DNA from 2 places in the Streptomyces sp. NPDC104381 genome. Region 1 is predicted to be linked to the other one. Evidence: riboswitches for the same ligand, from Rfam matches in the RefSeq annotation. Region 1 holds a riboswitch; the other holds the start of a gene.

Region 1 (7,507 bases):
GCTGTCGCGGCTGGAGCACATCGGCCGGGTCGCCATCCAGACCAACCTCAGCGGCCGTACGAGCTGGCTCGCGGAGGCGGACCGGGAGAAGGTCGCCCTGTGGTGCACGTACCACCCGGGCCAGACGCCGTACGAGCGTTTCCTCGGGCGGTGCCGGGAGCTCACCGATCTCGGGGTGCGCCACAGCGTCGGGATCGTGGGGCTCGACGAACACCTGGAGGAGGCGCGACGGCTGCGCTCGGCGCTGCCGCCCGAGGTGTATCTCTGGGTCAACGCCGCCGAGGGGCACACCTATACGGACGAGCAGGCGGACCTCTGGACGGCCCTGGACCCGCTGTTCCCCTACAGCAGGCACCCGCACCGCTCGGCGGGGATGCCCTGCCGGACGGGTGAGTCGGTCGTCTCGGTGGACGGCGACGGGACGGTGCGCCGCTGTCACTTCGTCCGGTCCGAACTGGGCAATCTCTACGACGGCAGCTACCGCGGCGCGCTCGGCCCGCGCGGCTGCCCGCTCGCGGTGTGCGACTGCCACATCGGCTATGTGCACCTGGAGACGCTGCCGTTGTACGACGTCTTCGCGGGCGGCGTGCTGGAGCGGATACCCGCCCGCCCGCTGCGGGACGCCGCCCATCCGGCACCGACACCCGCCGGTCCGATGCCGCTGCCCGCGCCGGACGGGCCCGTGTCCGCGGGCCCTGCCCGGCGTCAGCTGCCCCTGGCCCGCCCCTGACGGCGGGTCACCGGCCGGACGGTCAGAGCGGCAGCAGGTCGGGGCGCTTGGCCTCGACGTGGTCCCCGGAGGACTCCCCGCGCAGTCGGCGGCCGATCCACGGGACGAGGTATTCACGCGCCCACTGGATGTCGTCGCGCCGGACCTCGAGCGCCCCACGCTGTACCTGCGGGGGCCACACCTGGTCGGGGTCGGCGGGCACATCGAGGCCGAGGACCTGGGCGGCGCGCAGCGCGACGCGGGTGTGACCCTCCGCCGAGAGGTGCAGCCGGTCGTTGTCCCAGGCCCGCCGGTCCTGCACGGAGCGCAGGGACCACAGGTCCAGCACCGGGCAGTCGTAGCGGTCGGCGATGGACCGGACGTGCGCGGTGTACATGGCGATCTTGCCGCGCAGATGCTTGAGCACGGGGATGCCACGGGTGTCGAAGCCGGTGGTGACCATGACGGTGCCCACCGCCTGCGTCAGATCGGCGACGGCCCGCTCGAAGCGTTCCGCCACGTCGTCCGGGTCGGAACCGGGACGGAGGATGTCGTTGCCGCCCGCGCAGAAGCTCACCAGATCAGGTGCCAGCTCCTTGGCGCGCGGGACCTGTTCCTCGACTATCTGGTCGAGGAGTCGTCCGCGTACGGCGAGATTGGCGTACCGGAAATTCCCGTGCGTGTCGTCGACGGGGCCGACCACCGCATCGGGGACCGGGAGCTGGTCGGCCAGGAGGACCGCGAACCGGTCGGCCCAGCCGACGAGCGTCCCTCCGGGGCCGGGGTCTCCGACGCCCTCGGTGAAGCTGTCGCCAATCGCTGCGTACGACCCGATGATGCCGCGTGTTCTGTTTCTCGAATCGTCTGCCACAAGTGCTTATCCTGCACCTTCGATTGTGACCTACGCGACCGTAATAAGGGGTTGACGGGTGGTGAGAAAGACCACCCGGTCAGTTTTTGGTAAAGCCGGAATAAGGAGAGGGGCGGTGCGCCGCTGCGCACCGCCCCTCTCCTTCGGCCCGGGGTGACACCCTCGGGCGGTGGGTCTCAGATGGAGACGCCGTGCGATCGCAGGTAGGCGATCGGGTCGACGTCGGAGCCGTAGCTCGGGCCGGTCCGGACCTCGAAGTGGAGGTGCGGGCCGGTGGAGTTGCCGGTGGTGCCGGAGAGGCCGATCTGCTGGCCGCCGGTGACGGTCTGGCCGGCCGAGACCTCGAGCGAGGACAGGTGCGCGTACTGGGAGTACATGCCGTCGCTGTGCTGGATGACGACCTCGTTGCCGTACGAGCCGCTCCAGCCGGCGGAGACCACGGTGCCCGGGCCTATGGAGCGGACGCTGGTGCCGGAGGCCGCCTGGAAGTCGGAGCCGGTGTGGTAGCCGCTGGACCAGCTGGCGCCCGAGGCTCGGTACTGGGTGGTGACGTTGGGGTTCTCGACCGGGGCGGCCCAGCCGGAGCTGTCGCTCTCCGACGCACCGGAGTCGGCGGTCTCGGCGGCCGGGGCGGCCGTCTTCTCGGCGGGGGCAGCCGTCTTCTCGGCCGGGGCGGCCTTCTTCGCCGCCGACGGGGCGGACTTGGAGGGGGTGGCCTCGGCGGAACCGGACGCCTTGGCGCCCAGGGTCAGCTTCATGCCCGGCAGGATCAGGCTCGGGTTCTCGCCGACGACGTCACGGTTGTCCTTGTACAGCTTCTGCCAGCCGCCCTTGACCTTCTTCTCGGCCGCGATCTTGGCGAGGTAGTCGCCGGAGACCACGGAGTAGGTCTTGGGGGTGCTCTTCGCGGCGGAGGCGGGAGCGCTGTGCGCGGCGGCGGACGTGGCGGCCGGCGCGGACTGCTCGGCCGCGTGGGCTCCGGTCGCGCCGATCAGCGGGAGGGCGAGGACGGCGCCGCCGGTCCCTGCGGCAAGGACGCCTCGGGAGATCGGGCCGGTCTTCGTACGACGGTGCTTGCCTTTTGCGGGCATGGGGATATTTCCTCTCCGGCGCCTGCGAGGTGAGCTGTCGGGTTCGGACTGGAGATGCCCGGCCGCGCGGTGCGCGACTTGACCCCTAGCCGTGCCGGATCCCTCCGGCCGGCGGCTTACCTGGTTCCCCCGCTCCTGCCACGCGTGAGTCGGTGCGGATTCCGGGCGGCGGCAGGATTAGGCGTTCCGTCCGGATTGACCGTGACCGTAAGCGAGCCGGGACGCCGTGAACAAGCCGTCGATTCCGAACCGGAATCCACGCTTCAATTCCGGCGCGGAATTCCCGTCACACTCCGTGGATTACCGATCTTGGCTTTCCGCACGGCGTCAGGAATACCCCGCGGGATCTTCACCACGCACCGTCACGGATATGATCCCGCTCACCCGGCTCACACCATCTCCCGTACAAGCGGGGCATGTTCTGCTAAATGCACCAATACGGACATGATGTGAACGTCGACCCTCAGGGGAGGCCGGGGTCACGGCCACCGAGACGGTTGCCTGATGCAGCCATGTCGTATCGTCGCGGGCGTGCCCCCGTCGGCGAGCGGCGCCGACGCCCGACACTCCAGGAGCCCTTGTGACGCAGCTGCCAGAGGTCCCGCCGGTCGGCCCCGAGCCGACGGACGTCGACCTGACCGGTGTCCGCAACTTCCGTGATGTCGGCGGGCTTCCGACCGTCGACGGCGGCACCGTGCGGTACGGGCGCCTCTACCGCAGCGGCCACCTCGCCCATGCCACCGAGTCCGACGCGACCTTCCTCGCGGGGCTCGGGCTGCACACGATCTTCGACTTCCGCAACGCCGCCGACCACAAGCTCGACGGCCTCGACGTGGAGCTGCCCGGCGTCCGGAATGTCAGCATTCCTCTCTCCGACCCGGCGGACGGCGCGGAGTTCTGGCGGCTCGTGCGCGACGGGAACATCCAGCAGCTGCGCTCGATCCTGGCCGACGGCAAGGGGACGGACCGGATGGTCGCCTCGTACCGTTCGATCATCAAGGACCGCACCGCCGAGCACAGCCGCGTGCTGCACGCGCTGGCGGAGGACAGCGTGCCGGCGCTGATGCACTGCGCGGCGGGCAAGGACAGGGCCGGCCTCTCGGTCGCGGTCTCGCTGCTCGCGGTCGGGGTACGGGTGGAGGCCATCGAGGCCGACTACCTCAAGTCGAACGACGCGCACCGCCGCTACAAGGTGCGCCGCAGTGACACCTCGGCGGTGGGAATGTCCGAGGAGGTGATGGAACTGCTCAATCCGCTCTTCGGCGCCCGCGCCGAATACCTCGCCGCGGCATTCGAGACCATCGACGAGATCTGGGGCGGCACGGACCGCTATCTCCGCGAGGGACTGAAGATCAGCGACGAGACCCGCGCGCGGCTGCGTGAGCGCCTCGTCGAGGGCGCCTGACGCAGCAGGCGGCCGCAAGGCGCCTCTCCCTGCGCGACGGGGGCCCGTCGAGGAGGCGTGAGGCCGGACGGTCAGCCTTTGCCGGCCACGGTGAAGAGCAGGAAGAGGAAGCCCGCGACGACGTGACCGGCCACCAGGTAGGCGAAGAGCCGGATCACGACGCCGCGGGGCATCCGCCGCTCCTGCGTGTCCGCACTCCTGGGCTTGCGCGGGGTGAGCGGGTCGTAGTGCTCCGAATCGGACATGACAGTCCTCTCTTCCGGCCGCTCGGGCCGGGGTGGCGAAGGGCGCGCGACCGGGCGGGTGCGCGGTCGGACGGGCGGCGTGTCAGGTGGGTGCGCGTAGCTGCGTGGGCGGTGCCGGCCTGGGGGGCGCCGGTGTCGGGGTCAGAGCCGGTGCGTCCCGCCGCCCAGGCACAGCTCGGCGGCCGGGCTCTGCAGCAGCGTGTGCACGAAGAGCAGGCGCGCCCCGCCGGAGTCGGGCGCGGCGATCCGGTGCGGGGTGAGCGAGTCGAAGTGTGCGCTGTCCCCGGGGCCGAGGTCGTGCACCGTCTCGCCGAGCACGACCCGGAGCCTGCCGTCGAGGACGTACAGCCACTCCTCCCCGGGGTGGACGCGCACCAGGTCGCTCTCGGCGCCGTGGGGGACACGGACGTGCAGCGCCTGCATGGCACGCCCCGGCCCGCCGGCCTGGCGGTAGAGCCAGCCGCCCGCTTCGGTGCCGCGTGGCGCGCCGTCGGGCGTCCCGCCGCGGACGATCGCGTCACGTTCGGGCGGTATCTCGCCCAGGAGCTCGGAGACGGTCGTACCGTAGACCCGGGCGAGGCCGAGCAGCATCGGCAGCGAGGGCTGCCTCCGGCCCGTTTCGAGCCGGGAGAGGTGGGCCGGGGAGAGCCCTGCCCGGCCGGCCGCGCCCTCCAGGGTGAGGCCGCGGTTGCGGCGCAGGTCGCGTAGGCGTGGCGCGATCCCCGGGAGCTCGTCGGCCACCCCTCCGTCAGGAGGATTCATGTCTCCATTGGGCCAGGAACTTTCCTCTGAGGCAAATATTTTGCCTCAGAGGTAAAATCAACGGTTGGCCACCGCCTGCTTCACCAGGGTCCTGCCGAAGTCCCACATCAGCCCGCCCCCGCTGTGCGCGTCGTCCATGACGGCGGTGAAGGCGGTGACGAAGCGGTCGACCTCCGGCTCCCCGATGACCAGCGGGGGGATCAGCTTGATCACCTCGAGGTGATCGCCGGAGACCTGGGTGAGGATCCGGTGCTTCTGCAGCAGCGGCACCACCACCATCTGCGCGAAGAGCCCCTTGCGGGCGGCCTGCAGCATCGTCCAGCGGCTGCGGAGCTTGAGGGAGGACGGCCGGCCGAACTCGATGCCGATCATCAGACCCCGGCCGCGCACCTCGTGCAGCAGCTCGTAGCGGCCGACGAGCGCGGCGAGGCGCTCGCGCAGCAGATCACCGGTGCGACGGGCGTTCGCGACGATCTCCTCCTGCTCCATGACGGCGAGGACGGCGAGCCCCGCGGCCATCGCCTGGGCGTTGGACCCGAAGCTCGCGGAGTGGACGAGGACCCGGTCCATCGAGGAGTAGACGCGCTTGAAGATCCAGTCCTTGCCGAGCGTCGCGCCGACCGGGACGTATCCGCCGGAGAGCGCCTTGGCGACACAGAGCAGATCGGGTTCGACACCCTCCTCGTGCTGGTACGCGTAGAAGTCACCGGTCCTGCCCAGCCCGGTCTGCACCTCGTCGGCGATGAGCACGGCCTTGTGCCGGTGCAGCAGCTCCTGCGCCTCCCGCAGGAAGCCGGGCGGAGAGGCGTGGACGCCCTTGCCCTGGATCGGCTCCACGACCAGCCCGGCCACATCCCCGCGCTTCAGCTCGCGGCGCAGCGCGTCGAGGTCGCCGAGCGGGACGGCGGTGTCGGGCAGCAGGGGCGCGAACCCGTCGCGGAAGCCCTTCTCACCGTTGACGGAGAGGGAGCCGGTGGTCAGCCCGTGGAAGGCGTGGTCGCAGTAGAGGATCCGGGGCTTGCCGGTGGCGTACCGGGCGAACTTCAGCGCGGTCTCGACCGCCTCCGTGCCGCTGTTGCCGAAGAACACCCGGTCGAGGTGCGGGCTGTGCGCCAGCAGCCTCTCGGCCAGCAGCCCGGGCAGCGGCTGGCAGTCGAAGCGGGTGAGGTCGGCGAGCGAGGCGTCCAGGACGTCGTGGAGCGCCTTGCGTACGACGGGGTGGTGCCGGCCGAGCCCCATCACGCCGAAGCCGGCGAGCATGTCGAGGTAGTCGTTGCCCTCCTCGTCCCAGAAGTGGGCACCCTCGGCCCGCTCGTACACCTTGTCGAAACCGAGGGTGTGGAGCATCCTCGGCAGCTGGTGGTTGAGGTGCCGGGTGTGCAGCTCGTACCGTTCGGCGCCGCGTTCCGCGAGGAGCCGCCCTAGGTCGAAGCCCGGCCGTTCGTCCTTCATGCCCCGTTCCCCTTCGGCGTGTTCCGCTCTTCCGCCGCCGTGCGGCGCTCCAGCGCCGCGCTGATGCTTCCGGCGATCTCCACCGGTGTGAGCCCGATCTCGGCCAGCACCTCGCCGCGCCCGGCGTGCGCGAGGAACTGCTCGGGGATGCCGTACGTCCGCAGCGGTACGTCGACACCGGCGTCCCGCAGTGCCTGCCCGACCGCCCAGCCGACCCCGCCGGACCTGCTGTTGTCCTCGACGACCGCCGTCAGCCGGTGGCGCGAGGCGAGCGCGGGCAGCTGGTCGTCGACCGGCTTGACCCAGCGCGGGTCGACGACCGTGCAGCGGATCCCGGATCCGGCCAGCAGGTCGGCTGCCTGAAGACAGACCGGGGCGAGCGCTCCGACGGCGACCAGCAGGACGTCGGGGTCCGGGTCCCGGTGCAGGACGTCCATCCCGCCGATCCGCCCCACGGCCGCGACGGGCTCCCCCACCGACTCCTTGGGGAAGCGGACCACCGTCGGCGCGTCGTCGACCTCGACGGCCTCGCGCAGCTCCTCACGCAGCCGCTCGGCGTCGCGCGGGGCGGCGATGCGGAGCCCCGGGACGACCTGGAGCAGGGACATGTCCCACATGCCGTTGTGCGAGGGGCCGTCGGACCCGGTGACGCCGGCCCGGTCCAGCACGAAGGTCACTCCGCACCTGTGCAGGGCGACGTCCATCAGCAGCTGGTCGAACGCCCGGTTGAGGAACGTCGCGTAGACGGCGACGACCGGATGCAGTCCTCCGGTGGCCAGCCCCGCCGCCGAGGCCGCCGCGTGCTGCTCGGCGATCCCGACGTCCCAGATCCGGTCCGGGAACTCCTCGGCGAACCGGGTCAGCCCGACCGGGTGCAGCATCGCCGCGGTGAGGGCGACGACGTCCGGGCGTTCGGCGCCGATCTCCGCGATCTCGTCGGCGAAGACGGAGGTCCAGGACGGCGCGGCGGGC
Region 2 (7,507 bases), on a different contig from region 1:
GCCCCTGCGCCACCGCCGGGTTGATGGTGTATTTGGCGACATAGCGACGTGCCCGGTGGTTGTCGGCGGGGCCGTCGCCCGGCAGGGCGCCGCGCCTCCGCTTCATCACGTGGGCGGTCTGCCAGGTCCGCAGGACGACCTCGCCGATACGGCCCATCGCCTGGGAGTCCGAGGAGATGATCGAGATGGCACCGAGGTCGTGCAGGATGTCCTCGGCCGCGATGGTGGAGGGCCGGATCCGGGACTCGGCGAAGGCGAGGTCCTCCGGCACGGTCGGGTTGAGGTGGTGACAGACCATCAGCATGTCGAGGTGTTCCTCGATGGTGTTGACGGTGTGCGGCCGGGTCGGGTTGGTGGAGCTGGGCAGGACGTAGGGCTCCGAGACCACGCTGATGATGTCGGGGGCGTGCCCGCCGCCCGCGCCCTCCGTGTGGTACGCGTGGATGGACCGGCCGGCGATGGCGGCCAGGGTGTCGGCGACGAACCCCGCCTCGTTGAGCGTGTCCGTGTGGATGGCCAGCTGGGCGCCGGTCTCCTCGCACACGCCCAGGCAGGCGTCGATGACGGCGGGGGTGGCGCCCCAGTCCTCGTGGATCTTGAATCCCAGCGCTCCGGCGCGCAGTTGGGAGTGCATGGCCTCGCGGGACATCGTGTTGCCCTTGCCGAGCAGACCGATGTTGACCGGGTAGCCCTCGAGCGCTTCGAACATCCGGGCGAGGTGCCAGGGGCCGGGGGTGATCGTGGTGGCCTTGGTCCCTTCGGCCGGTCCCGTGCCGCCGCCGACCAGTGTGGTGATCCCGGAGGAGAGCGCCTGGTCGACGAGGGTCGGCGAGATGAAGTGGACGTGGGCGTCGATGGCTCCGGCGGTGATGAACTTGCCGTTCCCCACGATGATCTCGGTCTCGGGACCGATGACCAGCTCGGGGTGGACCCCGTCCATCGTGTCGGGGTTGCCGGCCTTCCCGATGCCGGTGATCCGGCCGTCGCGGATGCCGATGTCGGCCTTGACGACGCCCCAGTGGTCGATGATGACGGCGCCGGTGACGACGGTGTCGGGTGCGCCCTCGGCGCGGGTGGTCCGCGCCTGGCCCATCGACTCACGGATCACCTTGCCGCCGCCGAACACGGCTTCGTCGCCGGCCCGTCCGGGGCCTCCGGAGCGGTCCTCCTCGATCTCGACGACGAGGTCGGTGTCGGCGAGCCGGATACGGTCGCCGGTGGTGGGCCCGAAGAGATCGGCGTACACGGGACGGCTGAGCTCAGGCATCGAGGGGACCTCCGGTGACGCCGCGCAGGCCGGGGACGGTGCGCAGACCTGCGAGCGGGACGAGTTCGACGTCGACGGGGATGCCGGGCTCGAAGCGCACAGCGGTTCCCGCGGCGATGTTCAGCCGCAGCCCGTGGGCCGCGTGGCGGTCGAAGTCCAGACCGGGGTTGGCCTCGGCGAAGTGGTAGTGCGAGCCGACCTGGACGGGCCGGTCCGCGGCGTTGAGGACGGTGAGGCGGGTGACGGGGCGCCCGTCGTTGAGCGCGATCCGCCCCTCTGCGAACAGGATCTCTCCGGGAATCATCGGCCGCTCCCCCGTCAGACGATCGGTTCGTGGACGGTGACCAGCTTGGTGCCGTCCGGGAAGGTGGCCTCGACCTGGACGTCGTGGATCATCTCCGGGATGCCGTCCATGACGTCCTCGCGGGTGAGGATCTTCCGGCCGGATGCCATCAGTTCGGCCACGGTCCGGCCGTCGCGGGCGCCCTCCAGGAGGTGCGACGTGATCAGCGCGACCGCCTCGGGGTGGTTCAGCCGCAGCCCGCGCGCCCGGCGCTTCTCGGCGACGTCGGCGGCCACATGGATGAGCAGGCGTTCCTGTTCGTGCGGAGTCAGTTGCACGCTTCCACCCTCTTCGTCTCCCGCCCGGTACCTGCCCCGGGCGCAGCGGGACCCTATCCCGCCTTCAACACTCTGTTGAACGGTGAAGAGGGCTCCGCGACCAGGTATGGAACGTTAGGGCGGAAGTTTTTCCGGCGCGTTAACTGATCCTTGACGGATCCATGGACATCAGGCCGCGCAGGCCGTTCTCCAGGACGTCCGGCTCGACCCCGCCGAACAGCGCCTCCTGGGCGATGAATCCCTGGGCGGTGGCGATCAGGGTGCGGGCCACGTCGTCGGCCGGAACGTCGGCGCGCATCAGCCCGGCCGCCCGGTAGGCGTCCACCAGCTTCGCCCAGGCCGCGCGCATGCCGGTGTAGCCGTCGTCGAGGGTCTTGGCCAGCCGTTCGTTGCGCATGGTCTCGGCCCACACCTGGACGATGAGCGCGGCGATCGTGCGGCGCTCCATCCCGTACACCTGGTCCTCGAAGACCCCGCGCACCACCCTGCCCAGCAGGATGTCGGGGGTGGGCGGCGGGGTGAGCTCGGCGGCCTCCTCGAAGGCCCGCCGGATGCTGACGAACGCCTCGTCGGCGATGGCGGCGATCAGGTCCTCCTTGCCCGCGAAGTAGCGGTAGACGGCCCCGGCGGACAGTCCGACCTCCCTCAGCACGTCCTGCATCGAGGTGCCGTGGAAGCCGTTACGGGCGAAGCAGTGCGCGGCACCGACGAGGATCTGCCGGCGGCGGGCGTCGAGGTGCTCCTGGGATACGCGTGCCATGGCCCCAATCTAAAACGAACGTTCCTTCTTGACAAGCGTCCGGACCCGGGGGGACAGTGGCCGCCTTAACTAAAACGAACGATCCTTCTCTTTGAATTGAGGCAGTCGTCATGCCTGCTGCGCCCAACCGCCGCGCGCTCGCGGTCATCCTCCTCGTCCCGCTGATCGTGACGCTCAGCCTCTGGGCGTTCTCCTGGCCCGCCGCCCGGATCGCCCCACGCGACCTGCCCGTGGGCGTCGCGGGCACCGCCCCGGCGGCCGAGCAGGTGCAGAGCCGGTTCGAACAGCGCGAGGGCGCCTTCGACATCCACCGTTACGCCGACGAGGCCGCGGCCCGTGCCGCGATCGAGGACCGGGTCGTATACGGCGCCGTCGTCGTCACCGCAGAGGGCCCGCAGCTGCTGACCGCCTCCGCGGCGAGCCCCGTCGTCGCCCAGCTGCTGGCCGAGGCGGTCAAGGCCTCGGCCCCCGCCGGCACGGCGATACCGGTCACCGATGTCGTCGCGGCGCCCGAGGCCGATCCGCGCGGCGCCGCGCTCGGCGCGAGCATCCTCCCGCTGGCCCTGGCCGGTGTCGCCGCCGGTGCGCTGGTCACCGTCATGGGACTGCGCGGTGCCAGGGCGGCCGTGACCCTCGTCGCGGCATCGGCCCTGGTCGGTGTCGCGGCCACCGCGATCGCCCACAGCTGGCTGGGCGTGGTGGCGGGTGACTGGTGGGCGGAGGCCGGCGCCATCGGGCTGACCGTGCTGGCCATCGCCTCGGCCGTCGGAGGGCTCGCCACCCTGCTCGGCCCGAAGGGCATCGGTGTGGGCGCGCTGCTGATGGTGCTGCTCGGCAACTCCTTCTCGGGTGTCACGAGCGCCCCTCAGCTGCTGCCCGAACCGGTCGGCGCGATCGGTCAGTGGCTCCCGCCGGGGGCGGGCGGCTCGCTGCTGCGGTCGGTCGCGTTCTTCGACGGCGCGGCGGCGGGCGGCGGCGCGCTGACCCTGGCCGTGTGGGCGGCCGTCGGCCTGGCCGCCGTACTGGCCGGCGGCCGCCGGCGCCCGGAGCCGGACGCTCCGTCCCCCTCCTCCGCCGGGCACCCCGAGCCCGCCCTCGCCGGCTGACGGGACACCACCCGGACGAGCCGCGCCCTCGCCGGACTGGCGGGGGCGCGGCTCCCGCCGTGCCACGATCGTGCGCGAACAGGGCCGGCCGCGCCCTCCCGCGCCGCGGTGCGGCTCGGGGCAGGAGCCCCCGGCCGCCGACATGCCCTGCCGGGCACCCGGGTAGTCATTCAGCGACCCGCCCCGAGGAGCCGCTGCGGGGCCTGCCCTCCGATCTCGGCACCCGGGCCCGCGAGTTGACGCGCGAACACCTGTCGCTCACGGCCGTGCCGGCCCACCGCACGGGCGCTCCCCACAAGAGATCAGCGCCGACATCGAACGGGACACCTTCCTCGACGCCCCGGCCGCCCCGGCGTTCGGGCCGGTGGACCACGTCATGGAGAACCGCGCACCGTCCCGGCCGCCGCACCCGCGAGGTGAACGCCCGATGCTCCCACCCCAGTTCCCGCCGCTTCCCGCCCTGACCCGCGCCGAGGCCGAGTTCATCGACCGCTACCTGGAGGCGCTCGACCAGCTCGGCCGCATCAACCCCGCCCGTGGCAGCGACACGTACGGGGCGCTCCGGGCGGCCCAGGCGCTCGCGTCCAAGGCCGCCGCCCTCCGGGACGCGCTGGTGTTGATGCACGAGCGGGGTGAATCGCAGATCCACGCGGACACCTTGGCCAGGGCACTGCGGCTGCTGGACGGCGAGCGTCGCGCCGCACGGGTCGCCGTGCCACCCGCGCCGTCGAGTTGAACGCCTCACCACCGGTCGCGGAACCCGCCTTTCGGCGCCTCTTCTCGACACGCCCGGCGGGCCGATGAGTTTTGCTCGCTCGATCGGCGTAGAAGCTACCCCGCCCGAGGGACAGCCCAACTTGCGCAACGGGCGCGGACGCTGAGCGGAATCCGTTGTTCCGCCGCTGGTACGCGGCTGGTCCGGCCCGGTCGTCACGGCTCCCGGGTGGCCGCGTCCACCCGATCGGATCAGTCGTGACGACTCTCACATATCGCCACTTCAGCGAGGAAATCCGGCAGTGCGTGCGTAAAGATCCCTGGGACGACAAGCCCCCGCCACCGCGGCGGGGCGGTCCGGGCGGACGCCGAGTCCTGCCGCCGTCCGGATGCCTGGTCGACAGAAGTGGATCGGCAGGAGTGGAGGACCCGAGCACAACGGGCCGGCCGGGCAACCGGACGGCCCTCGGGGTGAAGCCGCACCACGCGGCCGGGCAACTTCGCCAGCCCGAACCCGACAGGTCATCCTTCACAGGCGGCTGACGAAGGGTTGCGCATGACTGCGCAGGTTCATGTCCCGTCTCTGTTCGCCCGTGTCGGTACGGCTTCGGTTCTGACATTCGCCGTAGGCACCACCATGATGGCCCCCGGTCTCGTGAACGACGCCGAGGCCGCGACCCATTCGACGAAGGCGCTCAAGATCGCCGCCTCGAAGAAGGGGTCGCCCTACAGATGGGGAGCCACCGGCCCCCATCGGTTCGACTGCTCCGGTCTCACGCTCTACTCGTTCAAGAAGGCCGGCAAGAAACTCCCCCGTACGGCTCAGCAGCAGTACAACAAGACCCGCCATATCTCCAGGTCGCAGCGGAAACGCGGCGACCTGGTCTTTTTCCATGCGGGCAGCAGTGTGTACCACGTCGGCATCTACGCCGGCAGCGGCAAGATCTGGCACTCACCGAAGACAGGCGCCGTGGTCCGGCTGGAGAAGATCTGGTCCGGCAACGTCTGGTACGGGAGGGTCGCCTGACACCCTCCCCCTTCCGGTTCAGCGCAGCAGGGGGCCCGTCACCAGTACGAGCCCCAACGCGGTGAGCGCCGTGCCGCTGCCCCCCTCGATCGCGCGGGAGGCACGCGGCCGGCGCAGCCACCGCCCCAGCCGGGCCACGAGCAGGGCCACCGAGGAGAACCAGACGAGCGCGAGCACGACGACCACCGAGGCCAGCAGCAGGGTCCTGGGAAGCGCCGACCGCCCCTCGGGGACGAACTGGGGCAGCAGGCTGAGGAAGAGCACGGGGGCCTTCGGGTTGAGGGCGTTGGTCAGGAAGCCCTGGCGCAGCGAGCGTCCGAGTCCCGGCAGCGCCCGGCCCGGGTCCTCCTCCTGGGCTTCGGCGCCCGCGCCGGTGGTGGCCGCCCGGCGCCACATCGCGTACAGACCGCTGAGCCCCAGGTAGAGCACGTACGCGCCGCCGAGCAGCTGCACGGTGCGGAACAGGACGGGCATCGTCACGAGGACGGCGGCGAGTCCGGCGGCGGCCAGCGCGGTGTGCACCAGCAGCCCTCCGGCGACCCCCACCGCGGTGGCGAGCCCGGACCGCCGGGATGCGAGGGCGTTGCGTACGACGACCGTGAAGTCGGCGCCGGGGAGGGCCACCATTCCCGCGGCGACGGCGACGAAGGCGAGCAGTTGTGCGTCCATGGGTCCACCTTGGCCGCTCAGGCCCTTTAGCATGTACTTGCAATATTCTGGGTCTGCCGAAAGGAATGCTTAATGTACGACCCGACGCGGCTGGCCGCGCTGGTGGCGGTGTCCGAGGCCGGCTCGATCACGCGCGCGGCGGCGCGGCTGGGTTACACCGCGCCCGCGCTCTCGCAGCAGCTGGCCAAGCTGGAGCGGGAGGCGGGGGCCGCGCTCCTGGTCCGCCATCACCGTGGGGCACGGCTGACGGCGGCGGGTGAGCTGCTGGCGGGGCGGGCCAGACGCGTGCTGGACGAGATGGAGCAGGCGCGGCACGAGCTGGCCGGGCTCGCGGGGCTGTCGGGCGGCCGGCTGCGCGTCGGTACGTTCGTGACGGCCGGGATCCATCTGCTGCCGCCCGTGCTCACGGCCTTCCGGCGCGCCCACCCCGACGTGGAGCTGGCCGTCACGGACTACGAGCCGCCCGCCGGGGTCACCGCGGTGGCGGCGGGTGACGTGGACCTGGCGCTGACCCATGCGTACGAGCCCGCGGCTCCCCAGCCGCTGCCGGCCGGGCTGTCGGCCGAGCCGCTGCTCGTCGAGGAGCTGGTGCTGGTCACCGCGCTCGGGCAGATGCTGTCCGAGGGCGGCGGCCCGCTGCCGGTGGCCGAACTCGCGGGCCGTCCGCTGATCAGCAGCGCCCCCGACCATCCGCCGCGGCGCGGGGTGGAGCGGGCGCTGGCCGAGGCGGGTGCCACCCCGGCGGTGGTGTGCGAGTCGCCCGGCTACGCCCTGGTCTGCGCCCTGGTCAGTGCGGGGATCGGCGTGGCGGTGGTGCCGGAGATGGTGGCGGCGATGTCCCCGGCGCCACTCGCCGTCCGGCGGCTGGAACCCGCCGCATTCCGGCGGACGATCTCCGTGGTGCACCGCGGGGACCGGAACACCCCGGCGGCGACGACGCTGATGGCGCTGCTGCGCAGCGGCTTCGGCCGGGCCTCCGCAGGCTGAGGACCGGCCCGCTCCACGCAGGGGCCGATCCATCCGGGAGCCGCTCCGCACAGGGCCCCGCTCCCGCGGCCGGCACGCGTCCGCCGCGTCAGGCCTGGGCGGGAACCGGCCAGGGAAGGGCCACCGCCACGGTCTTGCCCCCGTCGGCGGTGGGACTGACGCTCAGCCGGCCGCCGTGCTCCTTCGTCAGGGCCCGGATGATCACCATGCCGCGCCCGTTGTCCTGGCGTACGGCGGCGGGCAGCCGCTGGGGCCGGCGCGGGTGGCTGTCCGTCACGCCGAGGTAGAGCTCCACGTCCCGGTCGAGACGGAGGTCCACCGTGAAGGTGGGCGACTGGCCGAAGGTGTGCTGGACC

What was found. A riboswitch is a leader RNA that binds a small molecule or an ion and turns the genes downstream of it on or off. The one in region 1 is predicted to bind cyclic di-AMP.
Region 2: it holds a riboswitch for cyclic di-AMP, as region 1 does, so the genes downstream of both, ACZ607_RS10210 (C40 family peptidase) here and ACZ607_RS32175 (M23 family metallopeptidase) in region 1, are expected to answer to the same signal.

Annotation. Positions count from the first base shown of each region.
Region 1 covers NZ_JBVJNK010000011.1:141,538-149,044, reverse strand. Annotated here, with positions in the region: gene ACZ607_RS32185 (STM4011 family radical SAM protein) at 1-730, shown strand, start outside; gene ACZ607_RS32180 (SGNH/GDSL hydrolase family protein) at 753-1,580, opposite strand; gene ACZ607_RS32175 (M23 family metallopeptidase) at 1,757-2,671, opposite strand; cyclic di-AMP (ydaO/yuaA leader) riboswitch at 2,676-2,836, opposite strand; gene ACZ607_RS32170 (tyrosine-protein phosphatase) at 3,252-4,076, shown strand; gene ACZ607_RS32165 (DUF6126 family protein) at 4,148-4,321, opposite strand; gene ACZ607_RS32160 (helix-turn-helix domain-containing protein) at 4,463-5,083, opposite strand; gene ACZ607_RS32155 (aspartate aminotransferase family protein) at 5,141-6,535, opposite strand; gene dxs (1-deoxy-D-xylulose-5-phosphate synthase) at 6,532-7,507, opposite strand, start outside.
Region 2 covers NZ_JBVJNK010000003.1:143,008-150,514, reverse strand. Annotated here, with positions in the region: gene ACZ607_RS10240 (urease subunit alpha) at 1-1,267, opposite strand, end outside; gene ACZ607_RS10235 (urease subunit beta) at 1,260-1,571, opposite strand; gene ACZ607_RS10230 (urease subunit gamma) at 1,586-1,888, opposite strand; gene ACZ607_RS10225 (TetR/AcrR family transcriptional regulator) at 2,028-2,648, opposite strand; gene ACZ607_RS10220 (ABC transporter permease) at 2,759-3,754, shown strand; gene ACZ607_RS10215 (hypothetical protein) at 4,182-4,490, shown strand; cyclic di-AMP (ydaO/yuaA leader) riboswitch at 4,849-5,021, shown strand; gene ACZ607_RS10210 (C40 family peptidase) at 5,025-5,495, shown strand; gene ACZ607_RS10205 (LysE family translocator) at 5,514-6,164, opposite strand; gene ACZ607_RS10200 (LysR family transcriptional regulator) at 6,237-7,151, shown strand; gene ACZ607_RS10195 (ATP-binding protein) at 7,240-7,507, opposite strand, start outside.